DNA from 3 places in the Shinella sp. Sh6 genome. Region 1 is predicted to be linked to each of the others. Evidence: predicted binding sites of a transcription regulator. Region 1 holds the regulator's gene; each other region holds the start of a gene.
What was found. The regulator LexA, encoded in region 1, represses DNA repair genes until DNA is damaged. The targets are predictions, from matches to a motif close to TGTTCNNNNTGTGTTCNG.
Positions count from the first base shown of each region.

Region 1 (10,572 bases):
GACGGCGCGGGCACCTACAACATCTCGACGCTGGCGGCGATCATCACCGCCGGCGCCGGCGTTCCCGTCGCCAAGCACGGAAACCGGGCCCTGAGCTCCAAGTCCGGCACGGCGGACGCCCTCTCCTGCCTCGGCGTCAAGCTCGACATCGGCCCGGCCGATATCTCGCGCTGCGTGCACGATGCCGGCCTCGGCTTCATGTTCGCGCAGCTCCACCACCCGGCGATGAAGCATGTGGGACCCTCGCGAGTCGAGCTCGGCACGCGCACGATCTTCAACCTGCTGGGCCCCCTCTCCAATCCCGGCGGCGTCAAGCGCCAGCTCCTCGGCGTCTTCTCGCCGCAATGGCTGGTGCCGATCGCCGAGGTGATGCGTGATCTCGGCTCGGAGAGCATCTGGGTCGTGCACGGCGAAGGCCTCGACGAGATCACCACGACCGGCACGACGCAGGTCGCCGCGCTGGAAGACGGCAAGATCCGCACCTTCGAGCTGACCCCCGCCGATTTCGGCCTTCCGCCGGCAACGCTCGACGATCTTCGCGGCGGCGACGGCGCGCACAATGCCGCCGCGCTCCTGTCCGTGCTCGGCGGCGCACACATGCCCTACCGCGACATCTCGCTTGCCAACGCGGCCGCCTCGCTCGTCGTCGCCGGCAAGGCGGAGACGCTGAAGGACGGCATGCGCCTTGCGACCGAGGCGCTGGAGAGCGGGCGCGCCCGCGCCGCGCTGGACCGTCTCGTCACGGTTTCCAACGAAGCCGCCGCGGAGTAGGATTGGCCATGACCGATATCCTCAAGAAGATCGAGGCCTACAAGCTGGAGGAGATCGCCGCCGCCAAGGCCCGCGTCTCTACCGCCGAGCTTCGCGCCCGCATCCGCGACCAGGAGGCCCCGCGCGGCTTCTTCGCAAGCCTCAAGGACCGCAAGGCGGAAGGCCGTTTCGGCCTCATCGCCGAGATCAAGAAGGCCAGCCCCTCCAAGGGTCTCATCCGTCCGGATTTCGATCCGCCGGCGCTGGCAAAGGCCTACGAGGCAGGGGGCGCTGCCTGCCTTTCCGTCCTCACCGACACGCCGAGCTTCCAGGGCGCGCCGGAATTCCTCACCGCCGCCCGTGCGGCCTGCGGCCTGCCGGCCCTGCGCAAGGACTTCATGTTCGACAGCTATCAGGTGCTTGAGGCGCGCGCCTGGGGCGCGGATTGCATCCTCCTCATCATGGCATCCCTTTCCGACGACACCGCGAAGGCGCTGGAAGACGCCGCCTTCTCGCTCGGCATGGATGTGCTGATCGAGGTGCATGACGAGCCCGAGATGGAGCGCGCGCTGAAGCTGAAATCCAGGCTCGTCGGCGTCAACAACCGAAACCTGCGCACCTTCGAGGTGGACCTCGCGGTCTCTGAAAAGCTCGCCGGCATGGTGCCGGACGACCGGCTGCTCGTCGGCGAGAGCGGCATCTTCACGCATGCCGATTGCGTGCGCCTCGGCAAGGTCGGCATTTCCACCTTCCTCGTCGGCGAAAGCCTGATGCGCAAGGACGACGTGACGGCGGCGACGCGCGAACTGCTGACGGGCGATGCCGGCATGCTGGCGGCGGAATGATGGCGGAAGACACCCGCACGCTCACCCATATAGGCGCCTCGGGCGAGGCGCACATGGTCGATGTCGGCGACAAGACGGAGACCGTACGCATCGCCCTTGCCGAAGGCTTCATCCGCATGGCGCCGGCAACGCTCGACCTCATCCTCAAGGGCGACGCCAAGAAGGGCGACGTGATCGGCACGGCGCGCCTTGCCGGCATCATGGCCGCCAAGCAGACGTCGAGCCTCATCCCCCTCTGCCATCCGCTGATGCTGACCAAGGTGACGGTGGAGATCCGCGAGGATCGCGCCCTGCCCGGCCTTCGCGTCGAGGCGATGGCCAAGCTCACCGGCCGCACCGGCGTGGAGATGGAGGCGCTGACAGCCGTCAGCGTCGCATGCCTCACCATCTACGACATGGCCAAGGCCGCCGACCGCGAAATGGAGATCGGCGGCATCCGCCTTCTCGAAAAGTCCGGCGGCCGCTCGGGCGATTACAGGCGCGGGGCGAAGGCCTGATGGCGCTGCTTCCCGTCGCCGATGCGCTGGAGCGCCTGCTTTCCGCCGCAAGGCCGGTGGAGCGGACGGAGACGGTCGCGCTGCACGAGGCCGCCGGCCGCGTGCTCGCCCGCGACGTGGCAGCCCGCCTCACCCAGCCGCCCTTCGACAATTCCGCGATGGACGGCTATGCCGTCCGCCATGCCGATATCGCCGAGCTCGGCTCGGTGCTCAAGGTCGCGGGCACCTCTTCCGCCGGACACGCCTTCGCGGGAACGGCCGGCCCGGGCGAGGCCGTGCGCATCTTCACCGGCGCGCCGCTGCCCGCCTTCGCCGATACCGTCCTTCTCCAGGAGGATGCCGAAGTGCTGGAGGACGGCCGCATCCGCACGACCTTCCTGACGCCGAAAGGCCGCCACATCCGCCCGCGCGGGCAGGATTTCTCCGAAGGCGAGATCGTGCTGAAGGCCGGCGACGTCCTCGATGCCGGCCGCCTGACGGTCGCCGCGGCGATGAACCATCCGGACCTGACGGTCTATGCCCGCCCCCGCGTCGCGCTGCTGGCGACCGGCGACGAGCTCGTGCGCCCCGGCACGCCGCCCGGCGAAAGCCAGATCGTCGCCTCCAACACCTACGGCGTCGCGGCCCTTGCGCGCGAGGCGGGCGCGGAGGTGATCGACCTCGGCATCGTCGCCGACGACAGGGAGGCCATCCTCGCCGCGGTGCGCGAGGCGCTTTCGCGCGACATCGACGTGCTGGTGACGCTCGGCGGCGCTTCGGTCGGCGATTTCGACCTCGTTCGGCCCGTGCTTGGCGAAGCCGGCATGGAACTCGACTTCTGGCGCATTGCCATGCGCCCCGGAAAGCCGCTGATGGTCGGCCGGCTCGGCGATATCCGCGTCGTCGGCCTGCCGGGCAATCCCGTGTCCAGCCTCGTCTGCTCGCTGCTCTTCCTCGAGCCGCTCGTGCGGCGTCTGGCGCATCTTCCCGCCCGCAGCCGCCTGTGCCCCGCCGTCACCGCCGTTCCGCTCGGAGAAAACGACCACCGGCAGGATTATGTCCGCGCGCGTGTCGAGCGCACTGCCTCCGGCGCGCTCTCCGTCACGCCGTTCGACAGGCAGGATTCGTCAATGATGAAGATCTTCGCCGCGGCGGAAGGCCTGCTCGTGCGCCCGCCGGGCGCGCCTGCCGTGCCCGCCGGCAGCCCCTGCGACGTCCTGCTCCTGCGCGATCCCGAGGCCTGAACAGTCATATTATTGTTCAGGAAGCCCTTGCGGAACACATGCGGAACGGATAGTGTCTGTTCTGGATTTGTTTCACGATTCTCAACGGGGATGCCATGCTGACGCGCAAACAACAGGAACTCCTCCTGTTCATCCATGAGCGTATGAAGGAATCGGGCATTCCTCCATCCTTCGACGAGATGAAGGACGCGCTGGACCTGGCGTCGAAATCGGGCATCCACCGCCTCATCACGGCGCTCGAGGAGCGCGGCTTCATCCGCCGCCTTCCCAACCGGGCGCGGGCGCTGGAGGTCATCAAGCTGCCCGAGGCCTATTCGACGAGCCTCCAGCCCCGTCGCGGCTTCTCCCCCTCCGTCATCGAGGGAAGCCGGGGCAAGCAGCAGGCGCCGGCCGCTCCCGCCGCGCGCACGCCGGCCGTGCCGGAGATTTCCACATCCGTTTCGGTGCCCGTCATGGGGCGCATTGCCGCCGGCGTGCCGATCTCGGCCATCCAGAACAACACGCACGACATCACTGTGCCCGCCGAGATGATCGGCAGCGGCGACCATTATGCGCTGGAAGTGCGCGGCGATTCGATGATCGAGGCCGGCATCCTCGACGGCGACACGGTCATCATCCGCAATGGCAGCACCGCCAATCCGGGCGAGATCATCGTGGCGCTTGTCGACGACGAGGAAGCGACGCTGAAGCGCTTCCGCCGCAAGGGCGCCTCCATCGCGCTCGAAGCCGCCAACCCGGCCTACGAGACCCGCATTTTCGGCCCGGACCGCGTGAAGATCCAGGGCAAACTCGTCGGCCTCATCCGCCGTTACAACTGATCCTCCGCCTGCCCGCTTGCCGGAGGCTCGAAGCGGCCGGTGCGCCAATCGTAGGTGCGATGACGCGACCAGGGGCGGTCGACGCTTTCCACCGCCTGCGTGACATGGGCCTGCGCAAGGCTTGATGCTTCCGGCCCGGTCGCTGGCCCGATCTCCAATGCGCCGCTCCGGCGCAGATGCCGCGCCGTCACCAGCCTTGCGCCGGAGCGGCAGGCGTCAAGCCTCAGGGCATAGGGCACGACGACGAGGTCTGCGGCATCGCAGGCCGTGCCGAGGAAGGCCGTGTCCTCCAGCGCGACGATCCGCCAGCCGCTGGGCGAGACCGCGGCGCAGAAGGCTTTCGCCTCGCAGACGAAGGCGTTGCTGCTTCTTGCTGCGGCAAGGGCGGACGCCATTGCCGTTCCTGCCTTTTCGCGGTCGGCCTTTCGGCGCGGCCTTTTGCCGGTGACCTCGGGCTTCGAGGTGTCCTCCACGGCAAGGCCCGCGGTCCTGCGCAGGGCTGGCTTTTGCGGATCGGCGAGTCGCAGCGCCCTTCGCCATTGCGACCAGATGAAATCCGGCGGCCGCGCGCGGTTCGTCGATACGCTTTCCTTTCCCAATATGGCGACGAGCCGGCCGTCCTCCGATACGAGCACTTCAGGCGCCCGCCCATCGGTCCGGAAGGCAAGGACGAGGCCGAGGAGGGCGAGCGCCGTTCCGGCATGGCGAAGCCGCGTGCGCAGGAGGCAGACGAGGCCGCCGCCGAGGGCGATCAGCAGGAAAGCGGCAAGCGGGATGCGGCCGGTGACGATCTCGCCCTTCCAGCCGGCCACCCATGCCGAGAGCGCGATCATCCATTCGATGCCCTTGCCCATGATCGCGAAGGGGATGGCATCGAGCCCGAAGGGCATCAGCAGCACGGCGGCAAGGCCGAAAGGCATGACGATGGCGCTGATGACCGGCATGGCAAGGATGTTGCCGGCAAGCCCGTAGGCCGGGATGCGGTGGAAATGGCCGACCGAATAGATGAGCGTCGAAAAACCGCCGATCAGCGATGAGAGAAGAAGGCCGCCGAGGAAGCGGCCGGCCGCCCCGCCGAGAAGCCGGAGCCGCCCTCCCCGGCTCTCCCTGCGCACCGGCCGCTCGCGCCAGGCGGCATAGCCGGCGATGAGGCCGAGCGTTGCGGCATAGGACATCTGGAAGCCCGGATTGGTGACGGCAGACGGCGTGACGGCGAGGATGAGGATCGCCGAGAGCGCGACATTGCGCAGGCTGATGGCGGACCGGCCGAAGAGCACGGCCACCAGCATGACGCAGATCATGATCCATGAGCGCACCGCCGAGATCGCCCCGCCCGAGACGAGGATATAGAGCGTGACCATGACGAGCGCGCCGGCGGCGGCGAACTTCTTGGCGGGATAGCGCTCGGCAAAGCCGGGGATCAGCGCCATCAGCATGCGCGCGCCGACAAGGAAGGTGCCGGCCGCCAGCACCATGTTGAGCCCGGAAATGGCAAGCACATGGGCAAGGCCCGCCTGCCGCAGCGCCTCGACCGTTTGCGGGCTGATCGCCCGTTCCTCGGCCGTCACCAGCGCGGCGGCGATCGCGCCCGCATCGCCACCGATCCGGCCGCGGATATGCTCGGTGAGGTTGTCGCGCCAGCCGGCGATCATCTGGCGGAACCGCGCTTCGAGGCCGGGTTCGGAGGCGGCCGCCGCCAGCGGCGCGCGGTAGAAATAGCCGACTGCGCCGGTTCCCGCGAAATAGGCGTCGAAGGCGAAATCGTTGAGGCCGGCGAGCGCGGGTCCCGAGGGCGGGCTGAGGCGGGCCCGCCCGGCAATGCCGCTGCCGATGGGGATCGGCTCGTGGCGGCTTCGGGCAAGGACCGTCACGATGCCCGGCTGGCGCTTCAGCACCGGATCCGCCGTGCGCTCCAGCGCGACGCGGTAGCGGATCGCCCCGCGCCCGTCGGCTTCGCGCGACAGCACGCGCCCGGTGATCTGCGTGGTGACCGGCGCATCGAGGAGAACGGTATCGAGCCGGGCGCTTTCGGCCGCGGCAAGCAGCATGCCCACCGGCACGAGGAATGCCGCCCCCGCCGCAAGCGCCGCCCAGTCCTCCCGATGGCGCAGGCGCAGCGCCGGCCAGAGTGCGGCGCAGGCGAAAAGGAGGATCGTCGGGAGCGAGGGATCGGAAGCCGCCGAAAACCAGAGGCCCGCGCCGATGCCGAGGAAGACCGGGACGAAGAGGAAGAAGTGCCCGTGCGCCCTTTCCCGTGCAAAGGCATCCGCCACCGCCTCGCGCCCTGCAAGGCGAAGCGAAAGGTCAAGCAAGGCCCGCCGCAGGAAAGCCGGCACGGTTCGCGCGGGCGCCTGCACAGGCAGCGGGGCGGCGTCGGCTGGCAGGTCCCGCCAGGCGAGCGCCTCGGGCATGTCCCGCCGGTCTGCGATTTTCCCTTCGGCCATGATCCCGGCCTCCACCGTTCACCCCGCCACTGTGCAACCGAAAGGCGGGAACTTCAATCCCGGGTTGGCGCGCCAGATACTAAGCCAGACAGAAAGGATGCCACCTCCGCAATATGGCGGGCACGCGCAAAGGTTGCTTGCAACTTCGCCGAAAGGGTAGATATTGCGTTGCCGGAAAACCCGTTTCCGCATTGCACAATTTGCCTTTCGTCTTGCTTGGCAGGGCATGGCAAATGGGCTAGCAGATTCAACGTGTGCATGACTGCGGCACGATATCGTGCCACCATTCGAAACAACGGAGAAACGTGATGACAGAAACAAAAGCGGACGTATCGATCGGTGGCAAGACAGTCGAACTGCCGACGCGCTCCGGCACGATCGGTCCCGATGTGATCGACATCGGCACGCTCTACAAGAACACCGGCGCCTTCACCTACGACCCGGGCTTCACGTCCACCGCCTCGTGCGAATCGAAGATCACCTATATCGACGGCGACGAGGGCGTGCTCCTTCACCGCGGCTACCCGATCGAGCAGCTTGCCGAGCACGGCGACTTCCTCGAAGTCTGCTACCTTCTGTTGTACGGCGAGCTGCCGACCAAGACGCAGAAGGACGACTTCGACTATCGCGTGACGCACCACACCATGGTGCACGAGCAGATGTCGAAGTTCTTCACCGGCTTCCGCCGCGACGCCCACCCGATGGCCGTCATGTGCGGCGTCGTCGGCGCGCTCTCGGCCTTCTACCACGACTCCACCGACATCACCGACCCGCACCAGCGCATGGTCGCCTCGCTGCGCATGATCGCCAAGATGCCGACCATCGCCGCCATGGCCTACAAGTACCATATCGGCCAGCCCTTCGTTTACCCGAAGAACGACCTCGACTATGCGTCGAACTTCCTGCGCATGTGTTTTGCCGTTCCCTGCGAGGAGTATGTGGCCAATCCGGTGCTCTCGCGCGCCATGGACCGCATCTTCATCCTGCACGCCGACCACGAGCAGAACGCCTCGACCTCGACCGTGCGCCTTGCCGGCTCCTCGGGTGCCAATCCGTTCGCCTGCATCGCGGCCGGCATCGCCTGCCTGTGGGGCCCCGCCCATGGCGGCGCCAACGAGGCTGCGCTCAACATGCTCGCCGAGATCGGCTCGGTGGACCGCATTCCGGAATATATCGCCAAGGCCAAGGACAAGAACGACCCGTTCCGCCTGATGGGCTTCGGCCACCGCGTCTACAAGCACTACGACCCGCGCGCGCGCATCATGCAGAAGACGACGCACGAGGTTCTGAACGAGCTCGGCATCAAGGACGACCCGATGCTGGAAGTCGCGATGGAGCTGGAGCGCATCGCCCTGACGGACGATTACTTCATCGAGAAGAAGCTCTATCCGAACATCGACTTCTATTCCGGCATCACGCTGAAGGCGCTGGGCTTCCCCACCACCATGTTCACCGTGCTCTTCGCCCTCGCCCGCACGGTCGGCTGGATCGCCCAGTGGAACGAGATGATCGAAGACCCGGAACAGCGTATCGGCCGCCCGCGCCAGCTCTATGTCGGTGCCCCGAAGCGCGACTACGTGCCCGTCTCCAAGCGCTGAGAAACCGGCGCGCAAACAAAATCCCCGCCGTCCGAAAGGACGGCGGGGTTTTTCATTGGAAGGACAAAAAGTCGCCTATTCGGCGGCAGCAAGCAGCTTGCGCTCGCGGGCGGCGCGCAGCCGGGCGAAGTCGTCGCCGGCATGGTGCGAGGAGCGCGTCAGCGGGCTCGAGGAGACCATCAGGAAGCCCTTGGTATAGGCAACGGTCTCGTAGGACTTGAACTCTTCCGGCGTCACGAAGCGGTCCACCTTGTGGTGCTTGCGGGTCGGCTGGAGATACTGGCCGATGGTGAGGAAGTCCACGTCGGCGGTCCTGAGGTCGTCCATGAGCTGGAGCACTTCGTTGCGCTCCTCGCCGAGGCCCACCATGATGCCCGACTTGGTGAACATGGTCGGATCCAGTTCCTTCACGCGCTGCAGGAGGCGCAGGGAATGGAAGTAGCGCGCGCCGGGACGCACGGTCAGGTAATTGCCCGGCACGGTCTCCAGATTGTGGTTGAAGACGTCGGGCTTGGCGGCGACGACGCGCTCCAGCGCACCCGGCTTCTTCAGGAAGTCGGGCGTCAGGATTTCAATGGTCGTCGCGGGGGATGCCGCGCGGATCGCCCAGATCACCTTCTCGAAATGTTCGGCACCGCCGTCGTCGAGGTCGTCACGGTCGACGGAGGTGATGACGACGTGGGAAAGGCCCATCTGCTTGACGGCCTTGGCGACGTTCTCCGGCTCTTCCATGTCGAGCGCATTCGGCTTGCCCGTCGCCACATTGCAGAAGGCGCAGGCGCGCGTACAGATCTCGCCCATGATCATGAAGGTCGCGTGCTTCTTGTCCCAGCACTCGCCGATATTCGGGCAGCCCGCCTCCTCGCACACCGTCACCAGCTTGTGGGAGCGCACGAGGTCGCGCGTTTCCTGGTAGCCCTTGGAGACCGGCGCCTTGACGCGGATCCATTCCGGCTTGCGCAGTACTTCCGTATCCGGCCGATGAGCCTTCTCCGGATGGCGCACGCGCTGGGCGTCGGGGGCAAGATTGGTGCGGTCGAGAATGGTGACCATGTCTTTCCACTTTCCTCGCGGGGTTTTTCCGCCGCTTATGGATGGCCGGGCCACGCCCGGCCATGACGAAAGAAAGGTTTGCTGTCTTTTTCAGCAGCAAAGCCCGCCTCATGTGGGGCGGGCTTTAGCATGTTCAAGCGTTCAGCGCACGCCCATAGGCATCGAGAACGCTTTCCTTCATCGTCTCGGAAATCGTCGGATGCGGGAAGATGGTGTGCATCAGCTCTTCCTCGGTCGTCTCCAGGTTCATGGCGACGACGAAGCCCTGGATCATCTCGGTCACTTCCGCGCCCACCATGTGCGCGCCGAGAAGTTCGCCGGTCTTCTTGTCGAAGATCGTCTTGACCATGCCCTGGTCCTCGCCGAGCGCGACAGCCTTGCCGTTGCCGGCAAAGGAGAAGCGGCCGACGCGGATGTCGCGGCCTTCCGCCTTGGCCTTGGCTTCCGTGAGGCCGACGGAGGCGACCTGCGGATGGCAATAGGTGCAGCCCGGGATCTTGGACTTGTCCATCGGGTGGGCGTTCGGCAGGCCGGCGATCTTCTCGATGCAGATGACGGCCTCGTGCTCGGCCTTGTGGGCAAGCATCGGCGGGCCTGCGACATCGCCGATGGCATAGATGCCCTGCACGTTCGTCTTGCCGTAGCCGTCGATGACGATGAAGCCGCGGTCGGTCTTCACGCCCAGCGCCTCAAGGCCGATATTCTCGATGTTCGCCTGAACGCCGACGGCGGAGATCATGCGGTCGGCGGTGATCGTCTGCGACTTGCCGTCCTTGGTCTCGACATGGGCGGTGATGGAATTCGCGCCCTTCTCCACCTTGGTGACCTTGGCGTCGAGCAGGATCTTCATGCCCTGCTTTTCGAACTGCTTCCTGGCGAGGGCCGAGATTTCCGCGTCCTCGACCGGCATCACCTGCGGCATGACCTCGACGACCGTGACCTCGACGCCGAGCGTGCGGTAGAAGGAGGCGAACTCGATGCCGATGGCGCCCGAGCCCATGACGAGCAGCGACTTCGGCATCGCTTCCGGCTTCATCGCGTCGAAATAGGTCCAGATCAGCTTGCCGTCCGGCTCGATGCCCGGAAGCGCGCGCGGGCGGGCGCCGGTGGCGACGACGATGTGCTTGGCCGTGTAGGTGCCTTCGGGAAGGACGTTCTTCGGCAGCGGCGCCTGCGGCTGCTGGATGGCCTTCGTCGTCTTGGAAACGACGATCTCGCCGGGCTTTGTCAGCCTGGCCTCGCCCCAGATGATATCGACCTTGTTCTTCTTCATCAGGAAGCCGACGCCGCCGTTCATGCGCTGGGCGATGCCGCGCGAGCGGGCGACGATGGCTTTCAGGTCCG
Region 1 covers NZ_AP044005.1:1,566,056-1,576,627, reverse strand. Annotated here, with positions in the region: gene trpD (anthranilate phosphoribosyltransferase) at 1-771, shown strand, start outside; gene trpC (indole-3-glycerol phosphate synthase TrpC) at 780-1,595, shown strand; gene moaC (cyclic pyranopterin monophosphate synthase MoaC) at 1,595-2,092, shown strand; gene ACZ5TO_RS07755 (molybdopterin molybdotransferase MoeA) at 2,092-3,315, shown strand; gene lexA (transcriptional repressor LexA) at 3,411-4,133, shown strand; gene ACZ5TO_RS07745 (ComEC/Rec2 family competence protein) at 4,124-6,577, opposite strand; gene gltA (citrate synthase) at 6,886-8,175, shown strand; gene lipA (lipoyl synthase) at 8,251-9,228, opposite strand; gene lpdA (dihydrolipoyl dehydrogenase) at 9,362-10,572, opposite strand, start outside.

Region 2 (10,572 bases), on a different replicon from region 1:
CCGAAGGTCCTCCGGCACCCTGCGTCCGACGATCCGTGCCGCTTCGAGGGCGCCGGCCGCGAAGGCATCGACCGGAACGCAGAGCGCCGAAAGGGCGGGGTTCTCCCGCAGCAGCGTTTCGGCCGCGGCGGCTGCCGCCTGCTCGCCGCCCCGTTCGTCCACGCGGACGGCGAGCGGGGCAAAGCCCGCTTCGGCGGCGAAGGCCGCATAGGCCGCTTCCACTTCGAGATAGGAATTGCGCCTTTGCAGCCCGGTCATGAGGCCGATCCGCCCTCCGCCCGCAAACAGGTGATCGAGGAGGAGGCGGGCCGTCGTGCCGCTCTGGAGATCGACGAAGGGAAGGTCGTCCCGCCCGGGCGCCCGCCCGATGGAGACGACCTCGACGCCGCGGTCGGAAAAGAAATCCAACACCGGATCGTTCCGTTCCGGTTCGACGACGATGGCGCCGTCCACTTCGAGCGCGTCGAGGCGGTCGCGCGGCCCGAGCGGCGGAACGAGGCAAAGGGCGATGTCGCGCGAAAAGGCGGCCACGGCCGCCGCCGCCGCGATCTCCATCAGGAAGCCGAGCCGCGACGGGCCGGCGGCGACCGCGAAGGGCATCGAGGAGACGAGGGCGATCGAGCCGGCCCCGCCGGTGCGCAGCCGCCGCGCCCGGTGGTTCGGCCGATAGCCCATCGTCTCGGCGAGCGCCTCGATGCGCTTGCGCGTTTCCGGGTCCACATAGCGGCGGCCGCTGAAGGCGTGCGAGACGGTGGTGGGCGATACGCCCGCCGCCTTCGCGAGGTCGGCGATTGTCGGTTTGCTCATGGTTTCTCCCGTCGCCCTCCTTAGCACGCGGCCGGCGGGCCTGCAAAACGATTTGCAAAACACAAAAACCGTGCTAGGAATTGCATCATGCAAATCGTTTTGCATAGCGGCTTGAGGAGGCCGGGAGGAGGAAATCATGCAACATGAGATGAATTTGACGATCGATCCGGTCGACGAGCGGCTGCCCCTGCGCAGCCTGTTCCTGTTCGGCCTGCAGCACGTGCTGGTCATGGCGGCATCGCCGATCACCGCCGTGTTCCTTGTCAGCAAGGCGCTCGGTTTTTCCGATGCGCTGACGGTCTCGCTGATCAGCGCGACTTTTTTCGTCTGCGGCATCGGCTCGATGCTGCAGAGTTTCGGGCCGAAGGGCTTTGGCGCGCGGCTGCCCTTCGTCATGGTGCCGGGCGGCGCGCCCATCGCGATCTTCCTGGCGATCGCCCAGCAGTCGGACGTGCAGACGGCGGTCGGCGCCGTCATCATGACCGCGCTGTTCTATTTTCTCGCGCTGCCGGTCTTCCGCCGGCTGCTGCGCTATTTCCCGCCCATCGTCGTCGGGACGATGCTGCTGCTGGTCTCGGTCAACCTCGTGCGCATCTACGGCGTGACGATCACGGGCCGGCCGGGGACCGACGGTTTCGCCGCGCCGGTCGAGGTGGGACTTGCCCTTCTCACCATCGTCCTGACGATCGCCGCCGCGCGGATATTCAGCGGCACGCTCCGCCGGCTTGCGGTCATGCTCGGCCTGGTGGGCGGCTCGCTCGTCGCGCTCGCCCTCGGCCATATGGACCTGTCCGGGGTCCTTTCCGGCCCGGTCGTCGTCGTGCCGCAACTGTTTCCGTTCGGCATGCCGAAGTTCGACGTCGTCGCCGCCATTCCGCTCATCGTCTTCTCGATCATCTCGATGGCGGAGGCGACCGGCCAGACCATCGCGACGGCCGAGATCGTCGGGCGCCGCGGCGACGCCCATGCCATGGTTCCCGCAACCATCCGCGGCGATGCGCTGATGTCGCTGGTCGGCGGCCTGTTCGGCACCTCGCTGATCATCACCAGCGGCGAGAATGTCGGCATCGTGCGGGCGACCAGCGTCAAGTCGCGCTATGTGACGGCGATGGCCGGGGCGATCCTCGTGGTCATCGCGCTCTTCGCGCCCATCGGCCGCCTTGCGACGGCGCTGCCCGGCGCAGTCGTCGGCGGAACGGCGGTCATGGTCTTCTCCATCATCGGCGTCATCGGCATCAACCTCCTGCGCCGGGTGGACCTGCGCGAGCACGGCCCGATGTTCACGCTCGGCTCGGCCCTTTCGATCGGCCTGCTGCCGATCCTCGTGCCGGGCGTCTACAGCCAGTTCCCGCAATGGGTCCAGATGATCCTCGGCAACGGGCTTGCCGCGGGCACGATCACCGCCGTCGTGGTCAATGCCCTCTTTTCCCACAACGGTGCGGGCGAGCAGCCGCTGGATGCCGCGCCTTCGCTGCAATCTTCTGTCCAGGGAGCAAACGAGTGACTGCAATCCGCGAGCAACTGTCGAAGGCCGGGGACCTGTTTCTGCGCCCCGGCCAAGTCCTCCTGCCGGAGGGGCCGCGCGCGGGCATGGGCGTCGTCGTGCGGGCCGGGACCTTCCACCGGATCGGTACGGCCGAGGCGGTGGCGGAGGAATTTCCCGGCCTGACGCCGCTCGACCTGCCGGATCATCTCCTGATGCCCGGTTTCGTCGACACGCACACGCATCTCACCCAGTCGCTCGGCAAGGCGCTGGTCTTCGGCGAGCCGTCGGAGATCTTCCGGCGGATCTGGGTGCCGCTGGAAGGCAGCCTCGACGAGCGCATGGTCTATCTTTCCGCAAAGCTCGCGGCCCTCGAATGCCTGCGCGGCGGCTTCACCACCGCCGTCGATGCCGGCACGCGCTCGCAAGGCCATGTCGGCGCGCTGGTGCGGGCGGCGCGGGAGACGGGGCTTCGCAGCGTCGTCGGCTTCATCTGCAACGATCTCGGCGGCACCGCGCAAGTGCCGGAACCGGACGTCATCCTGCGTCAGGCCGAAGCGCATCTTGCCGCCTTGAGGGACGACCCGCTGATCCATCCTTCGCTCGCCATCTCCATTCCGGAAGCGGCGAGCGACACGATGCTGAAGGCGGTCTCCGACATGGCGGCCGCGGCCGGCGTCGTGTTCCAGACTCATGTCAACGAGCACCTCGTCGCCGTCGAGCGTTCGCTCGTGGCGCGGGGCCGCCGGCCGATCGAGCATCTGGCGCATCTGGGGGCTCTCGGCCCCCAGGTCCTGCTGGCCCATTCCACGCTCGTCACGCCGCACGAACTCAATCTCCTGCGGGAAACGGGCACGGCCGTCGCCTACAATCCGGTGGCGAGCCTCTGGAAGGGCAATGCGGTGGCACCGGCGCTGCAGATGGCGGCGCTCGGCATCCGCTTCGGGCTGGGCACGGACGGAACGCGCGCGGACGGGTTCCGCCTGATGGACGCCGGGGAGGGGCTGCAGCGCGCGGGCTTCGGCCTTCCGACGGGCGATTCCTCGGCCGGCGGCGGCTGGCTCTGGCTCGACCATGCCACGTCCGCCGCGGCCGATGCGGCTGGGCTTTCGGGCATCACCGGCGCCATTGCGGAGGGCCTTGCCGCGGACTTCCTGCTGGTCGATCTCGACCGGCCGGAATTCACCCCGTCCTACGATCTTTCCTGGGAGCTCGTGCGCTACGGCAACCGCGACCAGATCGATGCCGTCTTCACCGATGGCCGGCTCCGGCTCTGGCAGGGCTGGCCGGTCGACTGGGATGCGCGCGCGCTGCTGGCCGAAGTGCGGGGCGATGCCGCCGCGGCCATCGCCAAGGCGCCGATCCAGCGCATTCATCCGCTTTCTGAAGTATATCGTGGTCTCGGACACTATAAATGAGCTTTGAACTTCTCTCCATCCTGGCCGTGGTGACCTTCGTCTCGGCCTTCATCCAGGGTTCCCTCGGCATCGGCTTCGCGCTGATCGTCGCCCCCGTCGTCGGCATGCTGAAGCCCGAACTGCTTCCGGTCACGCTGCTTCTCCTGATGCTGCCGCTCAACCTGCATGTGGCGGTGCGCGAGCGCGAGCATGTCGACTGGCCGGGCGCGACCTGGATCACGGTCGGTCGCCTGGCGGGCACGTTCGCCGGGCTCTGGCTTCTGGCCGCGCTTTCGCTGGACCAGCTCGATCTTGCCGTCGGGGTCTTCACGGTGGTTGCCGCCGGCGCCGCCCTTGTCGCCCCGCCGTTCACGCCGAACAGGCCGAGCGCGCTCGGCGTCGGCCTCTTCACGGGTATCACCGAAACCGCGACCGGCATCGGCGGCCCCCCGCTCGCCCTGCTTTACCAGCATGCCAAGGCCCCGGTTCTCCGGGCGACCGTGGCGCTGTGCTTTCTCGTCGGGGAGGTGATGTCGCTGATCGTGCTGGCGATCTCCGGGCGTATCGGCTCCGAGCAGCTCCTCGCCGCCCTCTACCTCGCGCCCGCGGTCCTGCTCGGAAGCGCGGTCTCCCGGCTCGCGCATCACCGTATCGGCGGCAGAGGCCTGCGCATCGCCGTCCTGAGCTTTGCCATCGTCAGCGGCTTGTTCCTTATCGTCCGCTGAAGGCAAAACGACGCAATCGTCATGGACCGCTGGATGGAATCGGCCGTGTCAAACGTTAGAGTGAAGACGCCGGCCGGCCGTGCATGCCCGGCGGCTTGATCGCGGTCATTTCCATAAATGTATATCCGGATATAGTGCAGCGAAAGCGAAACGAAACCAAAGTGTTGGCTGTAGTGTATCGTTTCATATATTAAGCCGAGTAAAAACACTTATTTAGTGGAATATTGAATATTTTCCGCTTCTGGAAATTTACATATGGCAATCAACAGATGCGATACATGGCTATATGGTATATTGGAATCGCATTTGAAGTCGACGTGAATGCTCATCAAGGTGCCTGGATTCATCCGAAAGGGTTATTTGACTTCAATTTAATTAATACTGTACTTTTAAAGCACTGCTCAAATGGTGAGGTGGGATAATCCCGCCTGTGACAAGCGACCCGAGTTGCGTTGAGGTGACACAATGCTTGCGACCGAGACACCCAGGCCGGGTCTTTCGAGACCTGGGCATGGAGAAAGTGAACAGCAGCTTATTTTCGTCGTGGCGGAACCGGATTTTCTGGTGGAGTGCCTCGCAGAGGTGCTCGAGCGCCGCTTTCCCGATCACGACATCATCGTCGCCGAAGATGCCGGCGACGTGCTCAAGCACCACACGGCCGACGTTCGCCTGGTGCTTTTCCATCGCAAGGACGCGCGGGACATCGCAAGGGTGCTGCGCGGTATCGAGGCCTACGCGCCTTCGACGGCCGTCGGCGTATTGATCGACGATCCGGGCTCGCTCGACCCGCTTTTGAACCTTCTGGTCGAAGGCCTGCATATCGATGGCATCCTGCCGCTCGATGTGCGGCTCGACGTGTTCCTTGCGGGCGTCGACCTCCTGGTGAAGGGGGGAGAGCATTTCCCGTCGGCCTTGCTGCGGCGATTGAAGGCGGTGAGGACCTCCCCGGGGCCCCCCGGCGCGCGTAGCGTGTCCGATCTCCTGACACGCTACGCCAATATCGAAATCGAACAGATCGGCTCCCATGAATCGCACCTGACGACGCGGGAAGTCGAGATCCTCGATCTCCTGTGCAAGGGCACGCAGAACAAGCTTATCGCGCATCGCCTGAACCTGTCGGAAAACACCATCAAGGCGCATGTCCGCAACATCTACAGGAAGCTGCATGTCCGCAACCGGACCGAGGCGGCCCTGCGGTGCTTCGACGGCCCCCAGACCCGGAATGCGAGGCACGCCGTTCCCGGAACGGAAAAGGAGTAGCCCGGTGCCTCCTGCCAGGGCCGCCAGGCTGCATGCATCCGCAGCCATTGAAACGGGTGCCGCCTGAATGGATTAGACGGCAATAACGCTCCCGAAGGGTGAGATGAAGGGATTAGACCTCAACAGACTAATCCCAATTCGGGTCTAGGATTGCATATCTGTTTCGTATCTATTTCGTACCGTGAACCGGCCTTCGACAGATAAACAGAAACCGAGGTCGCGTTTTCTAGCTGAGATCTGAAAAGATTATCGTTGCGGAGCTTTGAATAGTTTCGCGGCAAGGGAGGATGCTTGCGGTTCGCAAAGGTTCTTCCTGATCGGCTATTCGCTGCAGGGGAGATGTCTAAAGTTCCTCTGCATTGGGCAAACCTGGAGCAGGCGCGAGTAAATCCCATTTGAGATGAGAGGGATTTCGTGAGCGGCTCCATTTCTTTCCGAATGGAGAAAGTCATGTCCTACGATCCGAAAGGCGACGAAACCAATGTCGGCGCACTCGCTGAAGGCTTTGCCAACAGCGCCATCAACGAAACCGAGATCAGCGACGATTCGACCGGCTATGTCGGCGGCCTCGCCAATGGCGACAACCGCAACAACACCGACGTCGACGTGGACGCCAAGGTCGATGTGGATGCCAACAACGGCAACGACCGCAACAATTCCTACGACTGGGATTACGACAGCAAGACCACGACGCTGAACGACACCGACACGAAGACCGTGACGGATATCGACACCGACATCGACACGGACATGAAGTCCGTGAAAGGCAGCTACAACTCGTCCGAATATGACTGGAGCTACGACAGCAAGTCCTATTCGGACAACGACACGAAGACCGTGACGGACGTCGACACCGACATCAAGACGGTCTCCGACAATGACAGCAAGACCGTCTCGGACAACGATACCAAGACGGTCACCACGAACACGGCCGACAGCTTCAACCACACCGATACCGACTTTGCGATCCTCGACGACGTCAAGGACTTCGACAATCTCGGCATCGCCGGCCGCGACCTGACCTTCGACATCGGCGACGACTTCTCGTTCACGCTCGACGTGGACCGGATCCTCAACGATTCCCTGAACGGCGCCGGCAACGATTCCGGCTTCAGCGCGATCCAGGCGAACCACCTGGCCGACCAGGACGTCGCCTATGACCTGCGCATGAACAACGAGGATGCCGACAACAACCTGAAGGCCGACGGCGGCACCGCCTTTGGCGACGAGGGTATGAACATGGACGGCAAGGGCTGGGATCTGGGAGCGGGCGACGACGTCTCCGGGGCCAGCACCGCGGATGCCTCGGCGATCCTCGCCAATTCGGGCTTCCACTTCGAGCTGGTGCAGGGTGCCAACCTGCTCACCAACTCCATCGACAGCAGCGTCGTCGGTGCCGACCACTACGTCACCAATGTCGGCGAAGACACATCCGGTTCCTGATGACATCTCATCCGAAGACGAGGTCGCGCCGGCGTGCCGGCGCGACTTCCATGGCATGTAGGCCTGGCGTCAAGGGGTGAGAGCAGCGGCCGCTGACTGCGGCCAGATCATTGCCCCCCTTGTCCCAAGGCGAGGGAGATCGACATGCTGCTCGACAGGACTTCACAGACCATCGCCCATTTCATCGGCTATTTCGACATGGTGATCGAGGAGGCGCGGCTGCGCATCCGCCAGACCGAAGGCGCCGTCGTCGTCGAAAACGACAGGCCCGTGGCGGATTTCGAGGCGCTTGCGCCCGGCTTCGCCTCGGACTTCGACCTCCAGGGATATATCCCCGACGTGCCCTACAGGGGCGTTGCCTACGGGTTTTACGGCGGCAGCCATTTCCACGGCTCCCATATGAGCCTCAGCTTCAAGTGGCAGCCGCTGGAGCTTGCCGATCTCGACCTGCCCAGCCTTCGCCTGCCGCTGCCGGTGATCGAAATGCCGACGCCCGAGCTCTTCATCTTCGCAGGCCCCGGTTCGGCGCATACGCACATGATTCAGGTCAACCTGCTTTTCGACAACGATTACGTCAACATGACCGGCGAGCCGCATCCGCTGGTGAGCACGGCCTTCGTGCACGAGCGCATGCTCGAATATGTCGACGAGGCATCCGTCTACACCGACCGGACCACCTTCCTGCGGACCGACAGCTACGAGACCTTCGGCCGGATCGCAGGCTTCCTCGATACGCTGGAGGACGACCTGGCGAGGCAGGACCGCCCGCCGATCCACGAGGGCGCCGACAGCGAGTTCGTCGCGACCGGCGCGGATGTCGCCGGCATCCATGTCAACGGCGAGCTGCGCGAGGTAGTCCCTTCGCTCGAGGACCTCCTGCCCGATCGGGGCCTTGCCGAACCGCCGGAAGATCCGGACGAGGAGGATGAAGAGACGGAGCTTGCCGAAACCGCTCCCCCGGCCGACAACCTCGTCATCGATGCCGGCGCGAACGTCGTCGCCAACGTCGCCGCCGTCACCAATGTCGGCATCGTGACCCCGGTCATGAGCGTGATGGGCAACTACCATCAGGTCGACGTGATCGCCCAGGCGACGATCTACAGCGACGTGGACGACGACAGCCGCGATGCCGATGGCGTGGCGGCAGGCCACGGCGGCTCGACCACGCAGGCGTTCAACATCGCCTCCTTCCAGGAGGTGCTCTTCGACGCCGGCGGCGACGAGGCGGGCGACGGCGGGGCGCCGGTCTTCCCGACCGACTGGATCGTCAGCCGGATCGACGGCGACGTCTGCTTCATGGAGTGGATCGAACAGTACAATTTCGTCACCGACAACGACCAGCTCGTGGTCACGTCGACGGGCAGCGACGTGACCATCCTGACCGGCGGCAACACCGCGATCAACGTGTCGACCTTCTTCGGCATGAGCATGTACTACGATCTCGTGATCATCGGCGGCGACGTCTACGACATGAACGTCATCAACCAGGTCGCCGTGCTCTACGACAACGACTGGCTGGTGCGCGAAGGGCAAACGCCGGGCGCGACCGCGTTCGATTCCAGCGGCAATCTCCTCTGGAACCAGGCCTCCATCACCAATGTGGGCGCGGGCGACCGTTTCGAGGCCATGCCGGACTACATGCAGAATGTCGTCCAGGCCATCGACGACCGCGATGTCGACATGCCGAAGGGCCTTGCGAGCGACAGCCTGTTCGAGGGCCAGCAGACGCTCAGCGTGCTCTACATCACCGGCGATTTCTACAAGCTGAACTATGTCAGCCAGGTGAGTGTCCTCGGCGATGCCGACCATGTCAGCCAGGCGGCGGCGGAATATCTCGCCGAAAATGACGATGCGGAGGTCACGGTCCGGACCGGCAACAATGCCGTCGTCAACATCGCAGAAATCGTCGACTACGACGCTTTCGGTTCCACCACCTATCTGGGCGGCGGCCTCTATACGGATGCCATCCTCATCCAGGGCGGATTGATCGAGGAGGACGACACGCAGCCCCAGCCGGTCGAAACGCGGCTCGCCAACGAGGTGATCGCCTTCCTCGACGACGCCGGCGACGACAACCCGGATGCGGCGGACGGCGCCATCACGTCCGGCCATGACTATTCATGGAACACCGCCATGCCGTCCGATGCCATGCAGACCGTGGTTGCCTGAGACTGGGGAGGGGACCCATGAACTTCATTCCGCAGAATACCCGCCGGCTCGGCGTCCATACGTCGCTTTCGGTCGATATCGGCAGGAAGGGCAAGCGCCATTCCGAGGCCGATCCCGAGAGCGAGAACAGGGTCACCGAACTGTGCATCGCGGCGATAGACGAAGCCGTCGCGGCGCTGACGAAGATGGCGGAGGACGGCTCGGAGCCGGCCGCCGTATCGGACGTTCGGGAGCCCCCGGCGGAAAAGCCGGTTTCCCTGCGGCGGGAGGAGCTGGACGCCGCCAACAGGCGCATGGCCGAAAAATCCGCGCGGCCGCTCCCCGCTCCCCGGCAAAAGCCGGCATCGAGGCGCAAGGCGGAGAAAGGGCAGGCCGCCGCGGAGGAAAGCGTGCAGGAGAAGGCCGAACCGCAGGCGCGGCTGCGCGAGGCCGAAGTGGAGAAGGCAACGCCCGTCCAGCCGTTCGGCCGCACGATCGAGGGCGATACCGGCCCGGTTCGCGCAGCGGAACGGCGGCCCCAGGGCGGTGGCGGCGGCGATGGCGGGATCTCCTCCGGCAATGGCGGAGGGGGCGGCGGTGGAGGCGGCGACGGCGCGGCGTTCCACAAGCGCAGCGGTCCGGTCAATTTCGCCGCGAGCCTTGCCAGGGCCATGGCGGTCGTCCGCCACAACCTTTCGATCGTCATGGTGTTCACGGTGGCGATCAACGTCCTGCTTCTCGCCATTCCCCTCTATCTCTTCCAGATTTCCGACCGCGTCCTCACCAGCAGGTCCATGGACACGCTGATCATGCTGACGGTCGTCGTCGTCGGGGCCGTCCTGCTGCAGGCTTTCGCCGACAGCATCCGGCGCTTCATCCTCATGCGCACGGCGGTCGAGCTGGAGGTGCAGCTCGGCGCGCCCGTCCTCAGTGCGGCCGCGCGCGCTTCGCTGCACGGCAGCGGCAAGGACTACCAGACGCTGCAGGACCTCCAGCAGCTTCGCAGCTTCCTGACCTCGGGCACGCTGATCGCCTTCCTGGATGCGCCGCTGATGCCGTTCTTCGTGCTGGTGGTCTACCTCGTTCATCCGCATCTCGGCATCATCATCATGACCTGCTGCTCGGTGCTGTTCTTCATCGCCTTCCTGAACCAGAGGTTCACGGCGCGGCACTATGCGGAGGCGACCGGGTTTCTCAGCCGGGCCAATCTCCAGCTCGATTCCATGTCGCGCAACTCGCAGATCATCAACGCGCTGGCGATGATCCCGGAAGCGGTGAAGATGTGGGGGCACGACACGGCGGGTTCGCT
Region 2 covers NZ_AP044007.1:374,574-385,145, reverse strand. Annotated here, with positions in the region: gene ACZ5TO_RS24005 (substrate-binding domain-containing protein) at 1-807, opposite strand, end outside; gene ACZ5TO_RS24000 (uracil-xanthine permease family protein) at 944-2,311, shown strand; gene ACZ5TO_RS23995 (amidohydrolase family protein) at 2,308-3,708, shown strand; gene ACZ5TO_RS23990 (sulfite exporter TauE/SafE family protein) at 3,705-4,412, shown strand; gene ACZ5TO_RS23985 (helix-turn-helix transcriptional regulator) at 4,878-5,672, shown strand; gene ACZ5TO_RS23980 (fibrinogen-binding protein) at 6,123-7,115, shown strand; gene ACZ5TO_RS23975 (hypothetical protein) at 7,260-9,284, shown strand; gene ACZ5TO_RS23970 (type I secretion system permease/ATPase) at 9,302-10,572, shown strand, end outside.
Region 2: the regulator LexA is predicted to act here: its motif matches at 5,895-5,912, upstream of ACZ5TO_RS23980 (fibrinogen-binding protein).

Region 3 (10,572 bases), 1.6 Mb from region 1:
CCCGCTCATTGCGGCGGGCTTGCAGGCGCGATAAAAGACGATCCGAAGGAGCCTTCCATGACCCTTGCCGTTCTTCTCGCCTATTGCGGCGCGCTGTTCATCGCCGCCGTCATTCCCGGCCCCGGTATCACGGCGATCGTCGCCCGCGCGCTCGGCTCGGGCTTCCGGCCGACCTTCTTCATGGGGCTCGGCCTCATCCTCGGCGACATGCTCTACCTCACCGCGGTCATCCTCGGCCTCGCCTTCATCGCGCAGACCTTCACCACGGCCTTCCTTCTCATCAAGATCGCCGGTGCTCTCTATCTCGGCTATATCGCCTGGAAGCTCTGGACGACCGGCCTGCTGCCCCAGAACATCGAGGCGAAGGGCTCGACGAGCCTTGCCATGTCGTTCCTCTCCGGCCTCTTCGTGACGCTCGGCAATCCCAAGACCATGCTCTTCTACGTGGCGCTGGTGCCGACGCTGGTCGATCTCAATGCGGTCGGGCTCAGGGACTACGGCGTGCTGCTGGCCGCGACCTTCATCGTGCTCCTCGCCGTGCTGGTGCCCTATATCGCGCTTGCCTCGCGGGCGCGGCTCCTCATGCGCCAGCCGAAGGCGCTGCGGCGGCTGAACCGGCTCGCGGCCGGGGTCCTTGCCGGCACGGCCGCCTATATCGCGACGCGCGCGGCATAGGCGGCGCGTCGCCTGCGGCTTTTTGCCGGACGAATCCGGACTCGCCCAAGGCCGCATTCCCTCCTATGGTCTTGCCGGAAGAACCGAGGAGTAATCGATGACCGATACACGAAAGCCCGGCCGCGGCCGCGTCTATGCCTCCATCACCGAGACCGTCGGCAATACGCCGCTCGTCCGGCTCGACAAGTTCGCGAAGGAAAAGGGCGTCGTGGTGACCCTGCTCGCCAAGCTCGAATTCTTCAATCCCATCGCCTCCGTGAAGGACCGCATCGGCGTGGCGATGATCGAGTGGCTGGAAGCCCAGGGCAAGATCACGCCCGGCAAGTCGACCCTCGTCGAGCCGACCTCCGGCAATACCGGCATCGCGCTCGCCTTCGCCGCGGCGGCCAAGGGCTACCGCCTCATCCTCACCATGCCGGAGACCATGTCGGTCGAGCGGCGCAAGATGCTGCTGCTGCTCGGCGCCGAGCTGGTGCTGACCGAGGGGCCGAAGGGCATGAAGGGTGCCATCGCCAAGGCCGAGGAACTGGCCGCCGCCATCCCGGATGCCGTCATCCCCCAGCAGTTCGAGAACCCGGCCAACCCCGACATCCACCGCCGCACGACGGCCGAGGAGATCTGGAACGACACGGAGGGCGCGGCCGACATCCTCGTTTCCGGCATCGGCACCGGCGGCACGATCACCGGCGCCGGCCAGGTGCTGAAGGCCAGGAAGCCCGGCTTCAAGGTCGTCGCCGTCGAGCCGGCGGACAGCCCGATCCTTTCCGGCGGCGCGCCCGGCCCGCACAAGATCCAGGGCCTCGGCGCGGGCTTTGCGCCCGCCGTCCTCGACACGGGCGTCTATGACGAGGTCGTCACCGTCACCAACGACGAAGCCTTCGAGAATGCCCGCCTCGTCGCGCGCCTCGAAGGCGTGCCGGTCGGCATTTCTTCGGGCGCGGCGCTCGCCGCCGCCGCCAAGGTCGGCAGCCGGCCGGAAAATGCCGGCAAGACCATCGTCGTCATCATCCCCTCCTTCGCCGAGCGCTACCTTTCGACCGCGCTCTTCGAGGGCCTCGGGGGCTGAGAGGACGCCCGCCGCGCCATGGGTGCGGCGGGCCTGCCTGTTTCGGCTATGCCGCGGCCAGCCGCTCGCCGGCGATGCGGTAGGAGATCGCCTCGGCCAGATGGATGCGGCCGACGGTCGGTGCCTCGTCGAGATCGGCGAGCGTGCGGGCGACCTTCAGGACCCGGTGATAGCCGCGGGCCGAAAAGCGCATCTTCTCCGCCGCATCGCGCAAAAGCTGGAGGCCGCCCGGATCGGGCTCGGCGACCTTTTCGACGATCGCGGTTGAGGCGCGGGCATTGCTCGTGACCGAGGCCATGCCGAGCCGGGAAAAGCGATCCACCTGCAGCGCCCGGGCGCGCGCGACGCGGCGGGCGACGGCTTCGCTCGCCTCCGCCGTGCCGGGACGCAGGAGATCGGCCGCCGAGACGGCCGGCACGTCGATGCGGATATCGATGCGGTCGAGCAATGGACCGGAGATGCGGGCCTGATAATCGCTGACGCAGCGGGGGCCGCGGGCGCAGGTGCGGCCCGGCTCGCCCGCCATGCCGCAGCGGCAGGGGTTCATCGCCGCGACCAGTTGCACGGCGGCGGGATAGCTGACGCGGTGATTGGCCCTTGCGATGACGCACTCGCCCGTTTCGAGCGGCTGGCGCAGCGCATCGAGCGCCTGCGGCGAGAATTCCGGCAATTCGTCGAGGAAGAGGACGCCGTTATGGGCGAGCGAAGCCTCGCCCGGCCGGGCGCGCGGACCGCCGCCGACGAGCGCGGCCATGGTGGCCGAATGGTGCGGCGTGCGGAACGGCCGCCGGTCGGAAAGCCGCCCGCCGGAAAGCTGGCCGGCGACGGAATGGATCATCGAGACCTCCAGCAACTCGGCCGGCGAGAGCGGCGGCAGGATGGCGGCAAGGCGCGCGGCCAGCATGGATTTCCCCGAACCGGGCGGGCCGACCATCAGGAGATTGTGGTTTCCGGCGGCCGCCACCTCCAGCGCGCGCTTGGCGCTTTCCTGGCCGCGGATATCGGCAAGGTCCGGCATATCGGATGCTGCGGCCCGGATCGCCGGGGTGGGGCGGGAGAGGACCTGGCTTCCCTTGAAATGGTTGACGAGCGCGATCAGGCTGCGCGGGGCAAGGATATCGAGGCCGCCGCCGGCCCAGGCCGCTTCCGCGCCGTTTTCCGCCGGGCAGACGAGGCCCTTGCCGAGCGTATTGGCGGCCATGGCGGCGGGCAGCGCGCCGGCGACGGGCGCGATGGTGCCGTCGAGGTTCAGTTCGCCGATGACGAGATAACCGCCAAGCGCATCGCCCGGCACGGCGCCGAGCGCCGTCATGAGGCCGAGGGCGATGGCAAGGTCGTAGTGGCTGCCTTCCTTGGGAAGATCGGCCGGCGCGAGGTTGACCGTCACCCGCTTGGGCGGAAGCGAAAGGCCGGAGGCATGAAGGGCGGCCTGCACCCGCTCGCGGCTCTCGGCCACCGCCTTGTCCGCAAGGCCGACGATCTGCATGCCCACCTTGCCGGGCGCCACCATGACCTGCACGTCGACGGGCACACCCTCGATGCCCTGGAATGCAATCGTACCGACCCGCGCCACCATGCCTGCCCCCGCCTGCCCCGCAGCGCCGCGCCGTTCATGGCGCATGACGACGCCGCAACACGTTTCTGCCGAAACCCGCGCCCGCAACCGCCTCTGGGTTGCATCTGCAAATCTGGCATGGAACAGGGAATGAAACAAGAACAATTATAGAACCGGCGGGCGATTTTTCCCCGCGCCGGTTGCATGCGGTTGTATTTGCGGAACGAAGGCGGGACGTCCGCGAACGGAACGCCCCGCAGCGCCGTGCGGAAGGCTCAGCGCTTGCGCTCGATGGCGTCCCACAGAAGCGCCGCGATGTCGGCGCCGCCGAAGCGCTTGACTTCGCGAAGGCCGGTCGGGGAGGTCACGTTGATCTCCGTCATGTAGTCGCCGATGACGTCGATGCCGACGAGGAGGAAGCCGCGCTCGCGCAGCGCCGGGCCGATGCGATCGCAGATCTCCTTTTCGCGCGCGGTCAGCTCCGTCGCCTCGGCGCGCCCGCCGACATGCATGTTGGAGCGGCTGTCATGCTCGGCCGGCACGCGGTTGATGGCGCCGACGGGCTCGCCGTCGACGAGCAGGATGCGCTTGTCGCCCTTGCGCACGTCCGGCAGGTATTGCTGGGCGATGAAGGGCTCGCGGAAGAGCTGGCCGAACATTTCGAGCAGCGAGGACAGGTTGCGGTCGTCCCGGGTGGAATGGAAGACGCCGGCCCCGCCGTTGCCGTAGAGGGGCTTCAGGATGATGTCGCCCATCTCCTCGCGGAAGCGGCGGATCTCGCCCGGATCGCGGGTGATGAGGGTTGCCGGCATCAGGTCGGCGAATTCGGTGACGAAGATCTTCTCCGGCGAATTGCGCACCCAGGCCGGATCGTTGACCACCAGCGTCTTCGGGTGGATGCGCTCCAGGAGATGCGTCGAGGTGATGTAGGCCATGTCGAAGGGCGGATCCTGGCGCAGGAGCACCACGTCCATCGTCGCAAGGTCGATGCGCTCGGGCGCGCCGAGCGTGAAGTGGTCGCCCTTGACGTCGCGCAGTTCCATCGGCTGGACGGTCGCATGGACCTTGCCGTCGCGCAGGCTGAGCTGGTCGGGCGTATAGTGGAAGAGCCTGCAGCCGCGGCTTTGCGCCTCGAGGCTCATGGCGAAGGTGGAATCGCCGGCAATGTTGATGGTCGAGACGTGGTCCATCTGAACCGCGACGTTCTTGATCTTGGCCATGAAAAGTCCCCTCAGGAATGCCCGACACATGTAAGGTGCCGCAGGCCCGAAGGCAACGGGCGCTGCAGCTCAGGCGGCAAGCCCCCCGGAGGATCGCCGGATGCCGCGCACGCGGTCGCGCAGCTTCAGCGCCATGTCGATCGGGATGGGGAATTCCTTGCGGCAGAAGGCGACCTTGCGGACATAGCTGTCGATATGCCACGTCGCCCAGCTCTTTGCGGGGAAATAGGCGACGTCGCCGGCCTTCAGCGTGCGCTCGCTGCCGTCCTCGCCGGTCACATGCACCGCGCCGTCGAGGATCACCACCGTCTCGTCCCAGCCGAAATACCAGCGGAAGGTGCCGGCCGTGCAATCCCAGACCGCCGTCCGCGCCAGCCTGTCATAGGCCCGCGAATGCAGCGACACGCGCGCCACGGGGCTGCCCGACAGTATCCAGGCCGGGTCGATGGGCGCCGGCTCCATCTCCATGTCGTCGGGTGCGGCCGCGACCGGCGGGCGCGGCGCCCTGGCTTCCTGCCGGTGCGTGCGGATGGCGGCGGCGGCCATGGTGGCGAGCATGAGTTTCAGGACCATATCATCCCCCTTTGCAATCGGGAGAAGACTAACCTGCACGGGTAACGGCGCGGTTGAGACGATCCGCGGCATTTTAACGATCCGTAACCTTGCTCTTGCGAGCCCTGGCCTTCGATCAGAACGCATCCGGAAAATGTCGTGGAAGCCGCCAGGGCAGAACCGCGACGATATCGTACCGCAACGAGAGGCGATGGGCGTCCGGCTGGCGCGAGAGCCAGATGTCGCCGGCCGCGCGGATGCGCTGCTGTGCGGCCCCGGTGACAGCGAAGACGGCGTCGTCGACGCTCGCGCGCGCCTTCACCTCCACACAGATCACGAGGTCGCCGCGCCGGGCGACGATATCGATCTCGCCGAGCTTGGTGCGGTAGCGGATCGCGCGGATGCGGAAGCCCTTGGCGAGGAGATAGAGCGCGGCAATGTATTCGGAGACATGCCCCCGGCGAAAGGCCTTCTGCCGGCCGGGATCCGCCGTCCTATCCCGCATCGGCGTCCTTCAGGTCGAGGAGGCGCTGGTAGAGCTCCTTGCGCGGCAGGCCCGTCTGGCGGGCCGCCTCGGTCGCCGCCTTGCCGGCCGGCATGTCCCTTGCGAGCGCCGACAGCAGCCGGTCGACATCTGCGGCCTCGGGGGCCGCCGCCGCGCCCGGCGGGCCGACGACGAAGACGATCTCGCCCTTGACGGCATGCCCGCCGCCGTAATGGGCGGCAAGCTCGCCGAGCGTGCCGCGGCGGAACTCCTCGAAGGTCTTGGTGAGCTCCCGGCAGACGCAGGCCGCCCGCCCCTCGCCCAGAACGTCGGCGGCCGCCGTCACCGTCGCGGCGATGCGGTGCGGCGATTCGAAGAAGAGGAGCGTTGCCGGAACGGCGGAAAGCTCGGCGAGCCGGTCGCGGCGCGCCTTGTCCTTGGTGGGCAGGAAGCCGGCGAAGAAGAAGGCATCGTTCGGCAGGCCCGACCCCACGAGCGCGGCGAGCGGCGCGGAGGCGCCCGGAATGGGCACGACGCGGTGGCCGGCGGCGATCGCAAGCAGCGCGAGGCGATAGCCGGGGTCGGAGACGAGCGGCGTGCCGGCATCGGAGACGAGCGCGACGGATTTTCCCGCTTCGAGCGCCGAGATGAGGCGCGGGCCGGCCTCGTCGGCATTGTGCTCGTGATAGGCATAGGGCCGATTGACGATGCCATAGCGGTCGAGCAGCACGCGGGTGACGCGGGTATCCTCGCAGGCGAGCACGTCGGCGCCGGCCAGCGTTTCGAGTGCGCGCAACGTGATGTCGGATAGGTTGCCGATGGGGGTCGCGACGAGGTAGAGCGCCGGCTCCAGCGGCCGGGCCGGGATCACGGCATTGTGGAGACGGAACGTCCTGCCGCCCTCGCCCGTCCCGTTTGCCGCGCCTTCGTCCCGCATCGTCTTTCGCCTTTCCTTTGCCTCCTTATGGGCGAGCGGAGAGCCCCCTGCAAGGTGCGCGGCCTGTGGATCGTGCATCCCGCGCCGTTAGCACTTGCAATCCTCCTTGGACTTCTGCCATTTTGCCCCTCCACATCAGTCCGGCATCCGCCGGAATTCAAGGCAATGCCGCGCCGGTTTCCGGCGTGCCAGCGGTCGAAAGCGGTACAGTTCAATGCGCATTACTCTCGAGCGGTCCAATCTTCTGAAGTCGCTGAATCACGTTCACCGCGTGGTGGAACGGCGCAACACGATCCCGATCCTCTCGAACGTGCTCCTGCGCTCGGACGGCGCGAGCCTCGACATGAAGGCGACCGACCTGGACCTCGAGATCACCGAGGCGACGCCCGCGCAGGTCGAGCAGGCCGGCGCGACGACCGTTCCCGCGCACCTTCTCTACGACATCGTGCGCAAGCTGCCGGACGGCTCGGAAGTGCTGCTCGCCACCAGCGCCGACGGCGCCTCCATGACGGTCGCCTCGGGCCGCTCGAAGTTCTCGCTGCAGTGCCTGCCGCAGTCCGACTTCCCGGACCTGACCGCCGGCAGCTTCTCGCACACGTTCCGCCTCAAGGCGACGGATCTCAAGATGCTGATCGATCGCACCCAGTTCGCGATCTCGACGGAAGAGACCCGCTACTATCTCAACGGCATCTTCATCCACACGATCGAGAGCAAGGGCGACCTGAAGCTGCGCGCCGTCGCCACCGACGGCCATCGCCTCGCCCGCGCCGACGTCGATGCGCCTTCGGGCTCGGAGGGGATGCCCGGCATCATCATCCCGCGCAAGACGGTCGGCGAACTGCAGAAGCTGGTCGACAACCCGGACCTCACCGTCACCGTGGAAGTCTCCGACGCGAAGATCCGCTTCACCATCGGCTCCATCGTGCTGACCTCCAAGCTGATCGACGGCACCTTCCCCGATTACCAGCGCGTGATCCCGACCAACAACGACAAGGAACTGAAGATCGACTGCCAGTCCTTCGCCCAGGCCGTCGATCGCGTCTCCACCATCTCCTCCGAGCGTGGCCGCGCCGTGAAGCTGGCGCTCGCCGAAGGCCAGCTCACGCTGACGGTCAACAATCCGGATTCGGGCAGCGCGACGGAAGAACTCGCCGTCGGCTACGAGAACGATCCGCTCGAAATCGGCTTCAACGCGAAATACCTGCTCGACATCACCGCGCAGCTTTCCGGCACGGAAGCCGTCTTCATGCTGGCCGATCCCGGCTCGCCGACACTGGTGCGCGACCTTGCCGGCGACGACGCGCTCTACGTGCTGATGCCGATGCGCGTATAGCCGCGGCGTGGCACGACAGGAATCGGGGAACCCGCCGGATGCCGGCGGGTTCCTTTTTTAGAGACAAGTGATTGTATGAGACAAAGACGACGCAATCAGACTTGTTTTTGACGCAAACCGCGTCGCATATTCAGCCGTGCCGGCGATTCGCGGGATGAGCCCCGCCGCCGGCCGGAAGAACGCGACCATGGAGGGGACGGCATGACGCTGCGCGTGAAGGTGAAGGAACGGCTCGGCAGGAAATTCGACGAGGAGATCCGCTTCTTCAAGGGCTGGATGAGCAATACGCGGGCGGTCGGAGCGATCATTCCCACCTCATCCATCACCGCGCGCCGCATGGCGGGCGTCGTCAATCCGGCCTCGGGCCTGCCGGTCCTGGAGCTCGGTCCCGGCACCGGCGTCATCACCAAGGCGATCCTGGAAACCGGCCTTCCGCCCGAAAAGCTCTTCGCGGTCGAATTCTCGACGGATTTCTACAATCACCTCGTCGCGCGCTTTTCCGGCGTCAATTTCATCAACGGCGATGCCTTCGACCTCGACAAGACGCTCGGGGAGCTCAGCGATACGACCTTCGACAGCATCGTCTCGGCCGTGCCGCTCCTCAATTTCCCGATGCACAGGCGCGTGGCGCTGATCGAGGACCTCTTGGGCCGCATTCCCGTCGGCCGGCCCGTGGTGCAGATCTCCTACGGCCCGCTCTCGCCCGTCGTCGCCATGCCGGACCGCTACCAGATCAGCCATCTCGACTTCGTCGTGCGCAACATTCCGCCGGCGCAGCTTTGGACCTACCGCCGCACCCACTGAGGCCGCCGGCGGTCTTTTCGCTTTCCCGCTTGCGGACCGCGGCGTGACATGCGACTGGACGGCAATGCAATCTTGGAAGGGGATGTGACCATGTCCGCGCGCGACCGCCTGATCGTTGGCCTCGATGTACCGACCATCGCGGAGGCCGAGAAGGTGGTCAGGACGCTCGGCGAGGCCGCCCTCTTCTACAAGATCGGCTACCAGCTCGTCTTTGCCGGCGGGCTGGAATTCGCCCGCGACCTTGCGAAGGACGGCAAGAAGGTCTTCCTCGACATGAAGTTGCTCGACATCGACAACACGGTGGCCAAGGGCGTCGAGAACATCGTCAAGATGGGCATGTCCATGCTGACGCTGCACGCCTATCCGAAGGCCATGGCCGCCGCCGTCTCCGCGGCGAAGGGCTCGGACCTCTGCCTTCTCGGCGTGACGGTCCTGACCTCGATGGACGCCAAGGACGTGCTCGACGCCGGCTACGAATACGATCCCCACACGCTGGTGCTGCGCCGCGCCGAACAGGCGCGCATCGCCGGCATGGGCGGCGTCGTCTGCTCGGCCGAGGAGGCGAAAGCCGTGCGCAAGATCGTCGGGCCGGACATGGCCATCGTCACGCCCGGCATCCGCCCCGCCGGTGCCGAGCTCGGCGACCAGAAACGCGTGATGACGCCGGCCGATGCGCTGAAGGCCGGCTCCAGCCACCTCGTCGTCGCCCGGCCCATCGTCAAGGCCGACGATCCGCTCGCTGCCGCAAAGGCGATCCTCGCCGAGATGGACGGCGCGCTTGCCGCTTGAAAACAGGGAGAGAACGATGCCCAAGGGCTACTGGATCGCACGGGTCGATGTCCGTGATGCCGAGCGCTACAAGGATTACGTTACGGTCGCCAAGCCGGCCTTCGAGAAATACGGCGCGAACTTCCTTGCCCGCGGCGGCACGTTCGAGCGGCTGGAGGGCGCGGTGCGCGCGCGCAACGTGGTGATCGAGTTTCCCTCGTTCCAGGCGGCCGTCGACTGTTACAACTCGCCGGAATACCAGATCGCCGCCGCCATCCGCCAGGAGGTCGCGGACGCCGAGATGGTGGTCGTCGAGGGCGTCTGACGGCGCCGTCTTGCGCCGGCGCAAGGAAGGCGCGGGAGACGCTTCGCCGCGCTTCACCTTGCCTGCGGTTTGGGCTATGTAGGCCCTAAAGACCGACCATTCTCTTCAGGAGCATCCCATGACCTTGTCCAACCTTCCGCCGCTCGTCACCGTCTTCGGCGGCTCGGGCTTCGTCGGGCGTCATGTGGTGCGCGCGCTGGCACGCCGCGGCTACCGCATCCGCGTCGCCGTGCGCCGGCCGGACCTTGCCGGCTTCCTCCAGCCGATCGGCGGCGTCGGCCAGATCTCCTTCGTGCAGGCGAACCTGCGCTACCGCCAGTCGGTCGACCGCGCCGTCGAAGGCGCCGATCACGTCGTCAATTGCGTCGGCGTTCTCTTCGAGACCGGCCGCAACACCTTCGACGCCGTGCAGGATTTCGGCGCCCGCGCCGTGGCGGAAGCCGCCCGTGCGGCCGGTGCGAAGCTCACCCACATCTCCGCCATCGGCGCGGACGAGAATTCCGGCTCGACCTATGCCCGCACCAAGGCGCGCGGCGAGGCGGCCGTGCGGCGCACGGTTCCCGATGCGGTCATCCTGCGCCCCTCCATCGTCTTCGGCCCCGAGGACGGCTTCTTCAACAAGTTCGCCACCATGGCGCGCTATGCGCCGTTCCTGCCGTTGATCGGCGGCGGCCGCACGAAGCTCCAGCCGGTCTATGTCGGCGACGTCGCCGAAGCCGTCGCCCGCTCGGTGGACGGCGTAATCGAGCGCGGCCGCATCTACGAGCTCGGCGGCCCGGAAGTGCTGACCTTCCGCCAGTGTCTCGAAACCATGCTGCGCATCGTCGACCGCAAGAACCCGCTCGTCTCGCTG
Region 3 covers NZ_AP044005.1:3,808,770-3,819,341, reverse strand. Annotated here, with positions in the region: gene ACZ5TO_RS18270 (LysE family translocator) at 58-675, shown strand; gene cysK (cysteine synthase A) at 773-1,741, shown strand; gene ACZ5TO_RS18260 (YifB family Mg chelatase-like AAA ATPase) at 1,788-3,317, opposite strand; gene gshB (glutathione synthase) at 3,572-4,516, opposite strand; gene ACZ5TO_RS18250 (cupin domain-containing protein) at 4,586-5,089, opposite strand; gene ACZ5TO_RS18245 (YraN family protein) at 5,205-5,573, opposite strand; gene rsmI (16S rRNA (cytidine(1402)-2'-O)-methyltransferase) at 5,563-6,489, opposite strand; gene dnaN (DNA polymerase III subunit beta) at 6,704-7,822, shown strand; gene pmtA (phospholipid N-methyltransferase PmtA) at 8,024-8,626, shown strand; gene pyrF (orotidine-5'-phosphate decarboxylase) at 8,717-9,415, shown strand; gene ACZ5TO_RS18220 (DUF1330 domain-containing protein) at 9,432-9,719, shown strand; gene ACZ5TO_RS18215 (complex I NDUFA9 subunit family protein) at 9,838-10,572, shown strand, end outside.
Region 3: the regulator LexA is predicted to act here: its motif matches at 3,454-3,471, upstream of ACZ5TO_RS18260 (YifB family Mg chelatase-like AAA ATPase).